3 regions of the Flexivirga sp. genome follow, and region 3 is predicted to be linked to each of the others. Evidence: riboswitches for the same ligand, from Rfam matches in the RefSeq annotation. Region 3 holds a riboswitch; each other region holds the start of a gene.

Region 1 (6,677 bases), on a different contig from region 3:
GCGGTCGTGTTGGTCGCGATGTTGCCCGGGTCGACATATGCGATCGCGGCGACGAACGCCGGGCCGAGCCGCAGCAGCCTCGACGCCGGCGCATCCGGACCGCTCGGCGCGCGAGGCGTGGACCTCGCGCGCCGCATCGAACGGCTCGATGACGTCACGCCCACGGCTACGATCCGGCTTGGGCGTCCACCTCGTAGCTGGTGTTGATCGACTCGAAGAAGTTGACCAGCTCCAGCGTGTCGTTCGCGGTCGCCATCCACTTCGCCGGATTGCTGACACCCCAGTGCGGTCCGAAGCCCAGCTCCTCCAGTCGGCGGTCGGCCAGATAGCGCACATAGGTGTTGATGTAGTCGGCGTTCAGGCCGAGGATGCCGCGCGGCAGCAGGTCGCGGTTGTACTGCTCCTCCATCTCGACCGCGTCGAAGATCATCTGCTGGATCTCGTCGGCGAACTCCTGAGTCTGCAGGTCGGGGTTCTCCTCGAGCACAGTGAGGATGAGGTTGATCCCGAACTTCAGGTGCAGCGACTCGTCGCGCACGATCCAGTCGATCAGCGAGCCGAAGTTGCGCAGCAGGTTCCGCTGCCGGAAGCTCAGCGCCACCATGAAGCCGCTGTAGAACCAGATGCCTTCCAGCACAACGTTGTACGCGACGAGGTTGCGCACGAAGTCGCGCTTGCCCTCGGTCGTGGTGATGTCCAGCGTCTGTTCCGCCATCCGCTGGATGTAGCGGACCTCGAACTCCTCCTTGGCGGCCATCGACGGTATGTCGACGTGGGCGGCATACGCCTCGTCACGGTCGATGGGGAAGGTCTCCAGCACGTATTCGAACGCCATGCAGTGGTTGGCCTCCTCCCACATCTGCTTGGCCAGGTAGAGGTGTGCCTCGGGCGCGCCGACATACGGGTAGACGCCGAACGCCAGCGCCTTGTTGACCAGCAGCTCGTTGGGGTTGAAGTAGCTCATCAGGAAGGTGACGGCATGCCGCTCCTCGTCCGTCATCCGCTCGAAGTCGCCGAGGTCCTCCCCGAGCTGGATCTCGTGCGGGAACCACGTGTTGGCGACGGCCTGGTTGTACAGGTCGTATGCCCACTGGTAGCGGATCGGCTTGAGCAACAGGCCGTCCTGGATGCCGGTGCCGAGGATGGACGTCTGGGTGTCGGGAGTGGTGGATGTCATTGGCATGCCTCGCATTCGAGAAGTTCCTGGGGGTCGGTGGGGCAGGTGAAGCCCTCTTCGAATTCGGCGACCGGCGCGGTCTTCGGGGTTTCTGCCTGCTCGGGCGGGTGCGTCGCTGCCTTGCGCGCAAAGCCGAATCCGCTTCCGGCCCGGCCGCTTTCGACGGCCTTGTTGACCTTGACGGTCGACTGCTCCGCGCGGTGGCGCGGTTTCATGTGCAGGTAGTAGGTCGTCTTGACACCCTTGCGCCACGCGTCGACATACAGGTCGCTCATGCCACCGATGTCCCGCGACTCCAGGTAGATGTTGCGGCTGATCGCCTGATCGATCCACTTCTGCGCCCGGGAGGCGACCTGCAGGTATGCCGTGGCCGGCAGCTGGAAGGAAGTCTGGAAGACCTCCAGCAGGTCCTCCGGCACGCCGGGTACGACGGACAGGTCACCGCGGGAGCGCAGCAGCTCGTCCCGCACCTGGTCCCACAGGCCGCGTTCCTGCAGCGCGGCCACCAGGTTGCGGTTTACCTCCAGGAACTTGCCGGAGGACGTGGTGCGCGAGAAGAGCTGGGAGAACTGCGGATCCAGGCCGGGAGTGGTGCCGGCGACCAGGCCGATCGACGCCGTCGGTGCGATGGCCATGAGCGTGGCGTTGCGGACGCCGTCGCGGACGCGGGCACGCAACGCGTCCCAGTCCAGGCGTGCGGTCCGCGGCACGTCGACCTCGACGCCACGACGCTTCTCGAGCGTCTCCAGGGTGTCGATCGGCACCAGACCGCGGGACCAGCCGGATCCCGGGAAGTTGGGGTAGGCGCCGCGCTCGACCGCCAGATCACACGATGCGTCGATGGCGTGCCAGCTGATGAACTCGGTCAGCCGGTCGATCAGGTCGGCCGCCTCCTCCGAGGCGTAGGACAGGCCCAACTTCTCCACCACGTCGGTGAAGCCCATGATTCCCAGGCCGATCGCGCGGTTCCGGTCATTGGAGTGCTCCGACTCGGGCACCGAGGAGCGCGTGATGTCGATCAGGTTGTCCAGCTGACGCACGGCGAGACGGGCGGACTCGGCGAGTCGGTCCCAGTCCCATTCGCCGTCCGCATTCAGGTGTCGCGAGAGGTTGATCGAGGCCAGGTTGCACACCGACACGTTGTCGCGGTCCTGCGGCAGCGTGATCTCGGTGCACAGGTTCGACAGGTGGATCGTGCCGGTGTTGTCGTTGAGCGCGCGCTGGTTGACGGTGTCTTTCCATGTCAGCCACGGGTGCGAGGTCGTCTGCAGCGAGACCAGGATCGACCTCCACTGCGCGCGGGCGCGGATCTTCTTGAAGGAGCGCAGCTTCCCGGCCTCGGCCAGAGCGGCATACTCCTGGTAGCGGCGGGAGAAGTCGTCGCCGACCAGCTCCACCAGGTCCGGGGTCTCCAGCGGGTCGAAGAGATACCAGTCGTCATCGGCGACGACGCGCTTCATGAACTCGTCGGACAGCCAGACCGCGGTGTTGGCGGTCCGGGTGCGTCGGTAGGGGTCGCCGGCGTTCTGCCGCAGATCGATGAATTGCGGGAAGTCCAGGTGCCAGTTCTCCATGTAGAAGCACAGCGCCCCGAACTTCTTCCCGCCGCGGGAGACGGCCCGCAGGATCGAGTCGATGGTGTGCATGAAGGGGATCGGCCCGGTGGACGAGGTGTTGTTGCTGCGGATCGGACTGCCTTCCGAGCGCAGTTTGGAGACCGAGAGGCCGATGCCGCCGGTGCCCTTGGTCAGCCACATGACGTCGCGCATCGACTTGGCGATGTGCTCGATGTCGTCGTCCATCTGCATCACGAAGCAGTTGGACAGTTGCGGGGTGACGGTGCCGGCGTTGACCAGCGTCGAGCCGGCCGCCAGGTAGTCCAGCGACGCCATCTTGCGGTAGAAGCCGATCGCGGCCTGGGTCGGGTCCTTCTCGCCCACCGACATACCCATCGCGACACGCATCCAGAAGTATGCCGGGACCTCGAGCGGTCGACGACTGGAATCCGTTGCCATGTAACGGTTCTTGAGGGTGACGATGCCGATGTAGCGCAGTCCGTCGTCCAGGTGGTGGTCGAGCGCGGCCGCGAGCTGCTCCAGGTTGAACGCCGACGCCAGCCGGGGATCGAAGAGCCCGTCCTCGACCGACTCGCGGACGTAGCCGGGGAAGCGCGCCTGGTGCAGCAACGCAAGCTCGGACTGGGTCTCGAAGTCGCCCAGCACCTTCTTGTAGATCGTCTTGAGCAGCAGACGGGAGGCGATGACGTCGAAGTCGGGGTCGTCCTTGACGTTCTGCACCGCGACCGAGATGGCGGCTTCGTCGAGTTGCTCGGTGGTGATGCCGTCGAAGAGGGTGATCGCCAGCTCCGAGGCGATCTGCATGGTCATCGACATGGCGTTCGGCAGGCCGTCGGCCGCCCTCTCGATCGCCCGGTTGATGCGGTCTGCGTCATACGGCTCGCGCGAACCGTCGCGTTTGGTGACGTGTATGGCCACGTGCGGTGTCTCCCGTCTGTCCTCGCTGGTCGTCCGGCGAGGAGGGACGGCGAGCGGGCAGCGCACGCAGATGGGGCATGCCACCGCTCGTTCGTCAGCCCTTCCCGCGCGGGCTGCGGTCGGACCCGTCCACGAACGTGAACGGGGCAGTGGCAGGTCTTCGGACTCGTGACTCCGTGCCAGACGCACACCTACTGGTCGTCGCTTCCCGGGCTGGTCGGCCCAGTGCTGATGACGACGTTCGTCCTCACTCACCGCTGCGGGGGCAGTGCCGGAATCTCACCGGCTTCCCTCTTTCCTCGGGCACGATCGACGACCGCCGTGGCGGTCGGTGTCCGTGCGCGAACCAACTGCGTGAGACACACTATCTAGTGGTGGCGACTTTGCCAAGACCCAACATGCTGTAGTTGCACGCATGTAGTTTTGCCGGTGTCAAATCGGCAGAACGGCGCGAGCCCGAGCCACAGGCGGGCGGTGCGAAGTGGAACCGGCGAGGTGGTGAGCGACCAGCGTTGGCGACGGAAGGGCAAGTGGACGGTCCGCGAGACAACGGTCGGCGCGGCTGCGGCGCGGGGCGAGCGAGCCCGAGCCGCAGGAGGGCGGTGAGGAGTCGAGCACAAGAAACGCAGTGAAGAGCGAGTGACGAGAATCGAACTCGCGTATTCAGCTTGGGAAGCTGATGTTCTACCATTGAACTACACTCGCGTGCCGCGAAAGCCGCTCCCCTGACACGCTGCCGCGGGGGCGATTTCGGACCGGCAGGAGTCTAACCCACGCGCGGCGCCACCGGCGCACGGGCCCGCCGGGTAGCGTGACCCCCGTGCTGCTCTCCGACCGCGACATTCGCGCCCAGATCGACGCCGGACGCGTGCGTCTCGACCCGTATGACGAGACGATGATCCAGCCTTCGAGCATCGACTTCCGACTGGATCGCTTCTTCCGGCTGTTCGACAATCACAAGTATCCGTTCATCGATCCGGCCGCCGAGCAGGACGAACTGACCCGGCTGATCGAGACCGACGCGGGCGAGCCGTTCGTGCTGCACCCGGGGGAGTTCGTGCTGGGCTCGACCTACGAGCAGGTGACGCTGCCGGACGACGTCGCCGCACGGGTGGAGGGCAAGTCGAGCCTGGGCCGGCTGGGCCTGCTCACCCACGCGACCGCCGGCTTCGTGGACCCGGGGTTCTCCGGCCACGTGACCCTGGAGTTGTCCAATGTCGCGACCCTGCCGATCAAGCTGTGGCCGGGCATGAAGATCGGCCAGCTGTGCTTCTTCCAGCTCAGTAGTCCGGCCGAAAGCCTCTATGGCAGCGCGAAATACGGCTCTCACTACCAAGGCCAGCGGGGCCCGACCGCGAGCCGGTCCTACGACAACTTCCACCGGTCGCAGCTGTGAGCGTGACCGCATGAGGCCCCGCTTCGAGGTCGGTCCGGCGCACGCGCAGGTGCGACCGGAGGCACACCCGTTCCTCACGCTGCCGGACGGCAGGCACCGCCCGGAGGCGATCGCCCTGCTGCTGCACGGCGGCGCCGAACACGGTCTGCAGCGCACCTTCAAGGCCAGCCCCCCGGTGCTGCGGATGGTGGCCGTCGCGCGCAGCATCGAGCGCAGTGCCGGCGGCCGCATCGCACCCGCGGTGCTGCGCGACGCGGTGCGCGGATACAACGGTGACGCCCGCTCACCGGTCGTGGATGCTCGGTGGGCGCTGGGGCGGTTGCAGGAGCTCTACCCGGGCGTGCCGCTCGCGCTGGTCGGTCATTCGATGGGGGGTCGGGTCGCACTCGAACTCGCCGGCTGCGAGGGGGTGGTCAGCATCGTCGGTATGGCGCCGTGGATCCCGCGGCAGTACGACGTCGAGCCCTTCCTCGGCCGACACACGCTGCTGTTGCACGGCCGCAAGGACGTCATCACCGATCCGCGGGAGAGCTCACGGCTCGCCGGCCGGATCGTCGCGGCGGGCGGGGACGCGCGCAGCGTCCAGTTGCCCGACGCCCACGCGATGCTGCTGCGAGCGCGCGCGTGGCACCGCCATACGAACGAGTTCCTGCAGCAGACGCTGCTGCGTCCCTGACCTCGCAGCCTCGCAGCGTGCGCGAAAGGCATCGCTCGCCGGGCACGTTGCCGGGTCTGACGCGACAGGATGTCGGTGGCCTGCACTACGTTGGGTGACCATGATCCGCTTCGAGCAGGTGGTCAAGCAGTACGCCGACGGTGCGACCGCCGTCGACGACCTGTCCTTCGATGCCCCGACCGGCCAGATCACCGTCCTGGTGGGACCGTCCGGGTGCGGCAAGACGACGTCGTTGCGGATGATCAACCGGATGATCGAGCCCACCAGCGGCAGCATCTCCATCGACGGTGAGGACGTCCGGACCTTCAATGCCGCGAAGCTGCGCCGGGGCATCGGTTACGTCATCCAGCACGCCGGCCTGTTCCCCAACAAGCGGGTCGTCGACAACGTGGCGACGGTGCCGCAACTGCTCGGCACCCCGAAGGCCAAGGCGCGCGAGCGGGCCCGCGAAGTGCTCGAACTCGTCGGGCTGCCAGGGCGGTTCGCCGACCGCTGGCCGTCACAGCTGTCCGGCGGTCAGCAGCAGCGCGTCGGCGTCGCCCGCGCGCTGGCCGCCGACCCGCCGGTGATGCTGATGGATGAGCCGTTCAGCGCCGTGGACCCGGTGGTGCGGGAGCAACTGCAGGACGAGTTCCTGCGTCTGCAGCGGGACCTCGGCAAGACGATCGTCTTCGTCACGCACGACATCGACGAGGCGCTCAAGCTCGGCGACCAGATCGTGGTCATGCGGGTCGGCGGCCGACTGGCCCAATTGGCCGACCCGGCATACCTGCTCGCCCATCCGATCGACGACTTCGTCGCCGACTTCATCGGCCGGGACCGCGGATATCGAGCGTTGACCTTCGCCGAGACGCCGCCGCTGCCGTTGGCTGCAGAGGTCACGGTGCCGTTGGGCACGACGCCCGAGCAGGCCCGGGCGGCAACGGACGACGA
Region 2 (6,677 bases), on a different contig from region 3:
TGGAGATCGGGCCCCAGCTCGCCGGTGGACGAGGACGACGGGCCGGTCACAGTGCTCGAACCCGGCGACGACGAAGTCGTCGTCACGGCCGGGGGCAGGCCGTTGACCATCTGCCGCGTGTTCCCGTCATGCAGACCCACGAGAGCCACACCGATGATCGCGGCCGCGGCGGCCGCCGAACCGATGCCGGCGAACCAACGCGTCGCCGGATGGCGGCGACGCTGGGCTTCCAGCACCGCGACGACCTCTGCCTCGCGTGCCGGGTCGAGATCGGCGTCGGAGACCTGCAGGGCCTTGGCCGCGAACGCGTCGCGCAGGCGGCGCTCCAGCTCCGCCGGGTCGTGCGGGTCAGACGGATTCATCGGTTGCGCCTCCTTGCATGATCGTGGTGAGTGTGGCCATCGCACGGCTCGCCTGGGACTTCACGGTGCCCCGGCTGATCCCCAGGGCGTCGGCGATCTCCGCCTCCGACATGTCGGACCAGTAGCGCAGCACCAACACCTCGCGCTGCCGCGGCGGCAACTGATCCACCGCCCGCAGCACCTCCTGGTGCTCCTCGGCGATGATCACGTCGGTGTCGGCGGGCGGGGCGATCTCCGGCTCGGCGACCTTCAGATGCGCGCGCACCGTGCGCCGCCGGCGCAGCATCGAGCGCGACTGGTTGACCACCGCCTGCCGGAGATAACCGACCGCGGCACGCGAGTCACGCAAGGCCGCGCGGTTGCGGTGCATCCCGAGGAACGCCTCCTGCACCACGTCCTCGGCGCTGGCCAGATCGTCGACGAGCAGTCGCGCGAGCCGCACCATCTGCAGGTGGTGGGTGCGATAGAGCTCCGCCAGATCGACGGAGTCGTCCGCAGTCATCGCATCGTGGGCGGGAGCCGGTCCATGCTCATGGATCCGACCTCCCCAGCGACTCGGCCTTCCGGCATACACGGCGGGTGTGCTGAGTGTCATGACACCGCAACCCCTCGCCCAGACCTTAACCACTGGCTGACGCAGGAGGGAAAGACGCACCGCGACGGGCCGGGGACCGGCCGCCATCCGTCGGTTCGCACGTTCCTCCTCACACCGGGAAGACGTGCGACGGCCCGCCAGGTTGCCTGCGCGCGCCCGCCAACCTGTATGGCGAGAGGTGCGATCGGTCACATGCGGCAGCCCGGCCGGCACCGGCCACCCGCGTTCACGGCAGCAGGAGTATGCCGTCCGCGCGGGCCTTGGTCGCCCGGACCAGTTCGGCGTTGCGCTCGTCGGAGCCGAGCGCACGCTCGGCAGCCTCCGCGGGACTGCGCCCGAAACGGCGGTGCCGCTGGATCAGCCGGTCGCGGCGCAGCGGGTCGGGGACGTCGACATACCAGACCGCATCCAGCAGCCCGGGCACCGCACTCCACGGCGGCCGGTCCAGCAGCAGGTAGTTGCCCTCGGTGAGCACGACCCGTGTCCCGGGGGAGACCGCGATGGAGCCGGCGACCGGCTCCTCCCGCGCACGGTCGAACGCCGGCGCCCAGACGGTGTCGTCCCGCTCCCGGCGGATCCGGTCGAGCAGCGCGACATAGCCGGCGCCGTCGAAGGTGTGCGGCGCACCCTTGACCGGTGCCCAGCCGCGCGCGTCCAGCACCGCCTGCGCCAGGTGGAAGCCGTCCATCGGCACCACGACCGTGCGCAGCCCGCGCGCCCGGCAGCCGGCGGCGACCAACTCGGCGGCGGTGGATTTCCCGGCCGCGGGCGGCCCGGTCAACCCGATGACGACGCGGTCGGACCGCGCGGCCGACTCGACCACGGCGTCGACGGCGGCTGCGGCATCGAGGGCGCGGGGGGAGGTCACTCGCGAGACTCTGCGGCATTCCGGCGCCGTGCACAAGCTGCGGTGGTGCGGGAGCAGGCTGCGGCGGTGCTACCGTTTCCGGATCGGGTGCCCGTGTCGGGCACCCAGGTGCGAGCAGGGGAAGCCGGTGCGATTCCGGCGCTGTCCCGCAGCCGTGAGCGGCCGACCGGTCGCGAGTCGGAATACCTGCTCCCACCCGTCACCGGATCGACTGTCGAGGACTGCAGTCGCGGGCGAGATCGTGTCGCGCGCAAGAAGTCCCGACACGAAAGGACTCACGCGCATGCCCAGCCGCACGGTGCGCTCCGTCGCAGCCCTCGCGCTCGCCGCCTCGGCGACCACCTTCGCGTATGCCGGATCGGCCGCGCCGGCGCAGGCCGCCGGCTACAACGGCGTGTGCAAGACCAGTTCCGGGGTGACCGTCGTGGTCGACTTCCGTGGCCTCGGCGGCGGGATCGCGGTCCGGTGCTCGCCGGTCGGCAGCGGCGCCACCGGTCTGCAGGCGTTGCAGGCCGCCGGGATCCCGGTGGAGGGGACCCGGCAGTACGGACTGGCCTTCATCTGCCGCATCTACGGGCAGCCGTCGGCATCGGCCACGCTGCCCGGTGGTTACCACGAGTCGTGCGGGCGCACGCCTCCGCCGAATGCGCACTGGTGGTACACCCAGGCGCCCAATGGCGGGTCCTGGACCTCCAGCGGCGAAGGCGCCTCCAGCAGCCATGTCATCCCCGGCGGTTTCGAGGGCTGGGCGTTCAGCGAGGGCGGCACCAACTACCCGCCCCGGTACACCCCGAGCCGGCCCGCGGCGCCGAAGCCGCCGCCCGCGCACACCACCACGGCGCCGCCGGCGCCGCGCCATACGACCACCACCGCGCCACCGCCCCCGCACAGCACCGCACCGAAGCACCGCGGTGGGTCGCAACCGCAGTCCACCACCGGCTCGACGTCCGGGTCGTCGACCGCGGCCGGCACGCATACCGCGAAGAACAAGAAGACGGCAGCGTCCCGGTCGGCCGGCGCCTCGACGTCCGCGCACCGCAAGAGTTCGGCGACGTCCTCGACCGGAGCGGGCGTCACGGGCACCTCCAGCGGGGGGCCCACCAATGCCGCCGGTGCGCCGATCGTCAACAGCGACAAGAAGATCAAGGACGCGGAGAAGTCGTCCACCATCAATGCGACCACCGTCGTGGGTGGTGGCGTCCTCGCGGCGCTGGCCATCGGCGGCAGCGCAGTAGCGTTCCTCCGCCGGCGCAACTGACAGTGGATCCGAGACATCCCACCAGGGCGACACGGCTGCCCGCACCGGTCCATCCGGTCGCCTGGTGGTTGTGGGCGATCGGACTGGCGGTGGCGGCTTCGTTCACCACCAACCCGCTGTTGTTGCTGCTGCTGATCGGGGTCTCCTGCTTCGTGGTCGTCCTGCGCCGCGGCAATGCGCCGTGGTCGCGATCGCTGCGGCTCTACCTGCTGCTCGGACTCTTCGTCGTCGTCGTGCGGGTCGCCTTCCGGTGCTTGCTCGGCGCGGCCGGCGCCGGGCCCGTGGTGCTGGACCTGCCGCGAATCCCCTTGCCGCAGTGGGCCGCCGGTGTCTCACTGCTCGGCCCGGTGCACCTGTCCGACCTGCTCGACGGCTTGTATGACGGCCTGCGGCTCGCCGCGATGATCATCTGCATCGGCGCAGCCAACTCACTGGCGAACCCGAAGCGACTGCTCAAGGTGGTACCCATCAGCCTCTACGACATCGGCACGGTGGTGGTCGTCGCCGTCTCGGTCTTCCCGCAGCTGGCGGACAGCATCCGACGGGTGCGCCGAGCGCAGCGGCTGCGGGCCGACGCCGACGGTGGCAAGTGGCACGTCGTGCGCCGAGTCATCGTCCCGGTGCTGGCCGATGCGCTGGACCGCTCACTGCTGCTCGCGGCAGCGATGGATTCGCGAGGCTACGGGCGTCGCGGCTCGACGCCGAAGCGGACCCGCCGGATCCTCGGCGTGCTGACACTGGCCGGCCTGATCGCCGTCTGCATCGGCATCTTCGGTGTCCTGGACGACCGCGCACCGACACTCTTCCGGTGGCCGGCGTTCGTGCTCGGGGTGGCGCTCGCCGCACTGGGGCTGCTCTGCTCCTCGCGTGAGCGCGCGGTCACCCGCTACCGCGTGGATCCGTTCGGGGTGGTTGGTTGCGCCGTGGCCGCCAGTGGTCTGGCCGCCGGGGCGTTGATGATCCTGGCGGCACAGATCACGCCGGCACACCTCAACACCTCCACGACCCCTGCGCAGTGGCCGATCGTCGATCTGCTGCCGCTGGTCGCTGCCGTCATCGGCCTGCTGGCCGCCGTCGTGTCGCCGCCCAGCGTCATACAGGATGCGACGGAGGAGGTGGCGGCATGATCGAGCTGCACGACGTGTCGGTGCGTTACGAGGGTGCGCCCGCCGGCGACCCGGGACCGGCCGGCGGCACGGCTGCCGCACTGGCGCACGTCGACCTGCAGATCGACGAGGGCGAACTCGCCCTGGTCGTCGGGCGCACCGGCGTCGGGAAGTCGACCCTGCTCGGTGCCGTCAACGGGCTGGTGCCGCACTTCACCGGAGGCCGGCTGTCGGGTCGGGTCGTCGTCTCCGGGATGGACACCAGGGACCACCCGCCCCGTGAGATGGCCGACGTCGTCGGCCGGGTCGGCCAGGACCCGCTCGCCGGATTCGTGGCGGACACCGTTGAGGACGAACTCGCCTACGGCATGGAGCAATTGGGTGTTGCACCGGCCACGATGCGCAAGCGCGTCGAGGAGACCCTCGACCTGCTCGGCATTGCCGCGCTGCGTCGCCGATCGCTGGCCACGCTGTCCGGCGGCCAGCAGCAACGCGTCGCGATCGGGGCGGCACTGGTGACCGCGCCGAAGGTGTTGGTGCTGGACGAGTCGACATCGGCACTCGACCCCGGATCCGCCGAGGAGGTGCTCGCCGCGATCACCCGGCTGGTGCACGACCTCGGCACGACCGTCGTGATGGCCGAGCACCGGCTGGAACGCGCTGTGCAGTATGCCGATTCGGTGATCACCCTGCCGGGTGACGGCATCGTCCGCGGCGGTGACCCAGCGACGATGATGATCGACGCGCCGGTAGCGCCACCGGTGGTGCAACTCGGCCGGCTGTGCTCGTGGTCGCCGCTGCCGTTGTCGGTGCGTGACGCCCGGCGAGCCGCGCGGCCGTTGCGCGAGCGGCTCGGGTCGCCGCCGCAGCGTACGCGTTCGCCCGGTGAGGTGCTGTTGCGGGCCGACGGGGTGACCGTCCGGTATGGCGACCGCGTGGCGGTACGCGAGATCGGGCTGCGGTTGGCCGCCGGCACGGTCACCGCGCTGATGGGGCGCAACGGCTCGGGGAAGTCGTCGCTGCTGTGGGCATTGCAGGGCAGCGGGCCACGCACCGCGGGTTCGGTGCTGGTCGACGGCGTCGAGACCGCGTCGAGGAACCGGCGGCGCAGCTCGGCCGAGTCGGCCGCGATCGGGTTGGTGCCGCAGACCGCCGCCGACCTGCTCTACTGGGAGACGGTCGGGGAGGAGTGCGCCGCGGCGGGTCCCGGCGCGCGCGCCCTTCTGGACCGGATCGCGCCCGGCATCGACGACCGGCAGAACCCGCGGGATCTGTCCGAAGGACAACGTCTTTCGCTCGTGCTGGCGATCCAGCTGGCTGCTCGCCCGCGAGTCCTGCTGCTGGACGAGCCAACCCGCGGGTTGGACTACCGGGCCAAGGAACTGCTCGCCCGGCAGCTCGACACGCTCGCGGGTGAAGGGCACGCCGTGCTGGTGGCCACCCACGACGTGGAGTTCGTGGCCGGGGCGGCCGACCGGGTGGTCGTGCTCGCCGACGGTGACGTCATCGCCGATGGTCCGACCGCCGACGTGGTGGCGTCGTCACCCATCTTTGCGCCGCAGGTGGCCAAAGTGCTGGCCCCTCAGGCGTTCCTCACCGTCGACGATGTCGCCGCGGCGCTCGGGGGCCAACCGTGAAACAGCAGGCCGCCAAGCAGCAGGCCATGAACCAGCAAGTCGTCGAGCAACGGCCGATGTCGGCGCGCGACGGGCACGACCTGGTGGCCACGCTCGGTGGTCACGCGGTCCCGTTGCGCGCACGTTCGGCGCTGGTGCTGGCGCTGATCAGCGTCGCCGGACTGGCGATGTTCTGCTGGCCGTTGCTGGTGCACCATGCGGGGTCGGGCACGGGCCACGTCACCGATGCACCGATCATCTTCGCGGTGACGCTTCCGCTGCTGGTCTTCGTCGTGCTTGCCGAATTCGCCGACGGCGGAATGGATTCCAAGGCGCTGGCGATGCTCGGAGTGCTGTCCGCGGTGGACGCCGCACTGCGTCCGACGGGCGGCGGCACCGGTGGGATCGAGACGGTCTTCTTCCTGCTGATCCTCGCCGGCCGGGTCTTCGGACCGGGATTCGGCTTCGTGCTCGGCTGCACCTCGCTCTTCGCGTCAGCGCTGATCACCGCGGGCGTGGGGCCCTGGCTGCCCTTCCAGATGCTCTGCTCCGCCTGGATCGGGATGGGCGCCGGGTTGTTGCCACGACGGCTCCGCGGTCGCCGTGAGCTCGCGATGCTGATCGGTTACGGGGTGATTGCGGCATACCTCTTCGGTGCGCTGATGAACCTCTACACCTGGCCGTTCCTCGCTGGCACCGACATCTCCGGGCACGCGAACCTGGCCTTCGTCCCTGCGGATTCGCTGCTGGACAATCTGCACCGATTCGGCGTCTACACGCTGGTGACCTCCACCGGCGGGTGGGACACCGGCCGCGCCATCACCAATGCCGTGGCGATCGCCGTGCTCGGCCGTCCGGTGCTGGTGGTGCTG
Region 3 (3,373 bases):
GCAGCGGCATTCGCCGGAGTGGTCCGACCAGCATCAGTGAGGCGACCACGAACGTCAACGCACCGAGCACCACCAGGGTGGGTTCGCCGCCCCACCACTCCGTGAACAGTCCTCCGGCCGCCGGCGCGAGTGGTGACATCGCCAGCACGCACGTCATCAGCGCGCTCTGGACACGGCCCTGCAGCGCATCGGGGGTGATCAGCATGACGTAGGTCATAAAGCCCGCGTTGGGTGCCGGGTTCAGCACGAAACCGACGACGAGCAGCGTCAGCACCAACGGATAGCTCTGCACGAACGCACACGCGACCAGACTCGCGGCGAGCACGGTGGCAGCCACGAGCAGCATCCGTCCGGCCGGAGCACCTCATGGCGCCATGCGAAACGCAGACCGGATCGCATCGCTCGCACCGGAGGTTCGTGCGCGTCGCCGTCCGGAGGCGGCGCCGGCAGTGGCGTGCGCACCAACAGCGCCGCGACCGCGGCGCCCAGGTAGGACACCACGTCGGCCAGCACCGGCAGCGATCGGGAGACCGAGAAAGGCAGCCCGCCCAACGGCGGGTCGACCAGGCCGGTGACACCCTGCCGCCCCTGTATCGCGGACATCGCGGTGCTCAGATCCTCAGCCGGCACAACGGTTTTCGTCGCCAGCGTGTCCGCGGGGAGAGAAGAACGCCTCCGCGCCGCCGACCACCACACCGGCGATCACCAGTTGGGTGATCGTCAGCGCATCCGCGGCATGATGTTCGGAGCACCCCTCGAAGAGGTGCTGGGAGCCGAGGTGTCCGCAGATCGACCAGATGCCGAGAGCTCCGGCAAGCGTCAGTAGGCTGCGGAACGCGACAGGTTCGCCGCGCCACGGTGCGGCGAGACAACAGGGAACCCGGTGCGACTCCGGGACTGCCCCGCAGCGGTATGTGAGAACGACCTCCGTCATACGCACTGGCCATCGGCTGGGAAGCGACGGACAGTAGACGCCGGCACCGGCACGCTCACGAGTCCGAATACCTGCCCGTCGCCCGGACCCGGGCCCCGGTGCGGCCGACGAAGTGACCTCTCGGGTGGGTCACGAAGGAGATTGCTGATGACCGATCACACGATCGCAACCGTTCTGGGCTGGCCGCGACAGGGCCCCAAACGGGAACTGAAACGGGCCGTCGAGGGCTACTGGACCGGCCGCAACACTGCCGAGCAACTGCACGACGCCGCCGCCGAGCTACGCGCCGATGCGTGGAAACAACTGGCCGACAACGGGATCCATGAGGTCCCCACAGGCGACTTCTCCTACTACGATCACGTGCTCGACACGGCGACCATGGTCGGTGCCGTCCCGCAGCGCTATCGTGACGCCGCCGACAGCCGGCTGGACGTCTATTTCGCGAGGGCGCGCGGCAACGACCGGGTGGCTCCGCTGGAGATGACGAAGTGGTTCGACACCAACTACCACTACCTGGTCCCGGAGCTGTCCCCCAAGACGGTCTTCGCCGCAGACCCCGCCCGGCAGGTCGCACACTTCACCGAGGCGACCCGGGCCGGCCATCGGGCGCGTCCCGTGCTCATCGGACCAGTCACCTTCCTCCTGCTGTCCAAGGCGGCCGACGAGGCACCGACCGGCTTCGATCCGCTGTCGTTGCTCGACCCGCTGCTCGACGTGTATGCCGAGATCCTCGGCGCCCTGCACGACGCCGGTGCCGCCTGGGTGCAGTTGGACGAGCCCGCCCTGGTGCTGGATCAGCCGGCGCCCGTGCTGGACGCCGCACGGCATGCCCTCGACCGCCTCGGCACGACGAGCAATCGACCGAAACTGTTGATTGCCAGCTATTTCGCCGCCCTGCAGGACGCGTTCGAGGTGCTCGCGGACGCACCCGTCGACGGCCTGGCGATCGACTGCACCATCGCCGACAACGTCACGGCGATCCTCCAGCACGGGCTGGCCGGCAAGCGACTCGTCGCAGGTGTCATCGACGGCCGCAACGTCTGGGCCGCAGACCTGGACGACCGGCTGGCCACGCTCCATCGGCTGGCCCCGCGCGTCGACGATCTGGTCGTCGGCAGTTCCTGCTCGCTGCTGCACGTGCCGCTCGACGCCTCGCGCGAATCCGCGATCGATGACGAAGTCCGCAGCTGGCTGGCCTTCGCACGCGAGAAGGTGCTCGAGATCCGCACCCTGGCAACGGCATTGGACGGCCAGGATGGCGCAGCTCCCGCGCTGGAGAACGCACGTGACGCGATCGCCTCGCGACGCGGTTCGGCACGGACTCACGACGAAACCGTGCGAACCCGGACGGCCGCGATCACCAGCGCCGACACCCATCGCGCGACCGCCTTCGAGCAGCGCCGCGAGCAGCAACAGCAGGCACTCGGGCTGCCGCCACTGCCGACCACCACCATCGGCTCGTTCCCGCAGACCGCCGCCGTGCGCAAGGCGCGCGCGGCACTGCGCAAGGGCGAGAGCGACCGCGCGGCATACGAACTCGCCATGAGAAGTGAGATCGCTTCGGTCATCGAGGTCCAGGAGGAACTCGGCCTCGACGTGCTCGTCCACGGCGAACCGGAGCGCAACGACATGGTGCAGTACTTCGCCGAGCAGCTCGAGGGCTTCCTGACGACCGCCCACGGCTGGGTGCAGTCCTACGGCACCCGGTGCGTGCGGCCGCCGATCATCTTCGGCGACGTGTCGCGTCCTGAGCCGATGACCGTCGACTGGTGGCGGTACGCGCAGTCGCTGACCGACCGACCGGTCAAGGGCATGCTGACCGGACCGGTCACGATGGTTGCCTGGTCGTTCGTCCGCGACGACCAGCCGGTCGGCGACACCGCCCGGCAGGTCGCGCTCGCGTTGCGCGACGAAGTGTCCGACCTGGAACGGGCGGGCTGCCGGATCATCCAGGTCGACGAACCGGCACTGCGCGAGACGCTCCCGCTGCGCGCCGCGGACCGCGCGGCTTACCTGCGCTGGGCGACCGAATCCTTCCGGTTGGCAACGAGTTCGGTCGCAGACGCCACCCAGGTGCATACGCACATGTGCTATGCAGACTTCGGTGACATCTTCGCCGCGATCGACGAACTGGACGCCGACGTGATCAGTCTGGAGGCGGCCCGGTCGGGTATGTCGCTCGCCGAGGAGCTGCGGGATGCGGGCTATCGCAAGGGGGTCGGTCCCGGCGTCTACGACATCCACTCGCCGCGGGTGCCCGCCGAAGACGAGGTGCGGCAGCTGCTGGAACGCGCGGTGCGGTCCCTGCCGGCCGAACTGGTCTGGGCGAACCCGGATTGCGGACTGAAGACGCGTCGTCCCGCAGAGGTGCGGGCTGCGCTCGCGCACCTGGTCGCCGCCGCGCGGACGGTGCGCGAGAAGGTCGGCGCGGCCGCATCC

What was found. A riboswitch is a leader RNA that binds a small molecule or an ion and turns the genes downstream of it on or off. The one in region 3 is predicted to bind cobalamin.
Region 1: linked by a shared signal. The riboswitch ahead of ACTHL4_RS04270 (ribonucleoside-diphosphate reductase subunit alpha) and the one ahead of metE (5-methyltetrahydropteroyltriglutamate--homocysteine S-methyltransferase) in region 3 are both predicted to bind cobalamin.
Region 2: linked by a shared signal. The riboswitch ahead of ACTHL4_RS15640 (hypothetical protein) and the one ahead of metE (5-methyltetrahydropteroyltriglutamate--homocysteine S-methyltransferase) in region 3 are both predicted to bind cobalamin.

Annotation. Positions count from the first base shown of each region.
Region 1 covers NZ_JBQCGS010000024.1:33,312-39,988, forward strand. The annotation lists gene ACTHL4_RS04260 (Nramp family divalent metal transporter) at 1-137, opposite strand, end outside; gene ACTHL4_RS04265 (ribonucleotide-diphosphate reductase subunit beta) at 167-1,183, opposite strand; gene ACTHL4_RS04270 (ribonucleoside-diphosphate reductase subunit alpha) at 1,174-3,672, opposite strand; cobalamin riboswitch at 3,807-4,008, opposite strand; tRNA gene ACTHL4_RS04275 (tRNA-Gly) at 4,307-4,377, opposite strand; gene dcd (dCTP deaminase) at 4,493-5,068, shown strand; gene ACTHL4_RS04285 (alpha/beta hydrolase family protein) at 5,079-5,744, shown strand; gene ACTHL4_RS04290 (ABC transporter ATP-binding protein) at 5,845-6,677, shown strand, end outside.
Region 2 covers NZ_JBQCGS010000095.1:22,755-29,431, reverse strand. The annotation lists gene ACTHL4_RS15655 (hypothetical protein) at 1-362, opposite strand, end outside; gene ACTHL4_RS15650 (RNA polymerase sigma factor) at 349-864, opposite strand; gene ACTHL4_RS15645 (nucleoside/nucleotide kinase family protein) at 1,184-1,825, opposite strand; cobalamin riboswitch at 1,900-2,033, shown strand; gene ACTHL4_RS15640 (hypothetical protein) at 2,109-3,083, shown strand; gene ACTHL4_RS15635 (CbiQ family ECF transporter T component) at 3,086-4,210, shown strand; gene ACTHL4_RS15630 (ABC transporter ATP-binding protein) at 4,207-5,826, shown strand; gene ACTHL4_RS15625 (ECF transporter S component) at 5,853-6,677, shown strand, end outside.
Region 3 covers NZ_JBQCGS010000063.1:2,916-6,288, reverse strand. The annotation lists gene ACTHL4_RS10735 (hypothetical protein) at 1-337, opposite strand, end outside; gene ACTHL4_RS10730 (hypothetical protein) at 268-603, opposite strand; cobalamin riboswitch at 838-1,015, shown strand; gene metE (5-methyltetrahydropteroyltriglutamate--homocysteine S-methyltransferase) at 1,082-3,373, shown strand, end outside.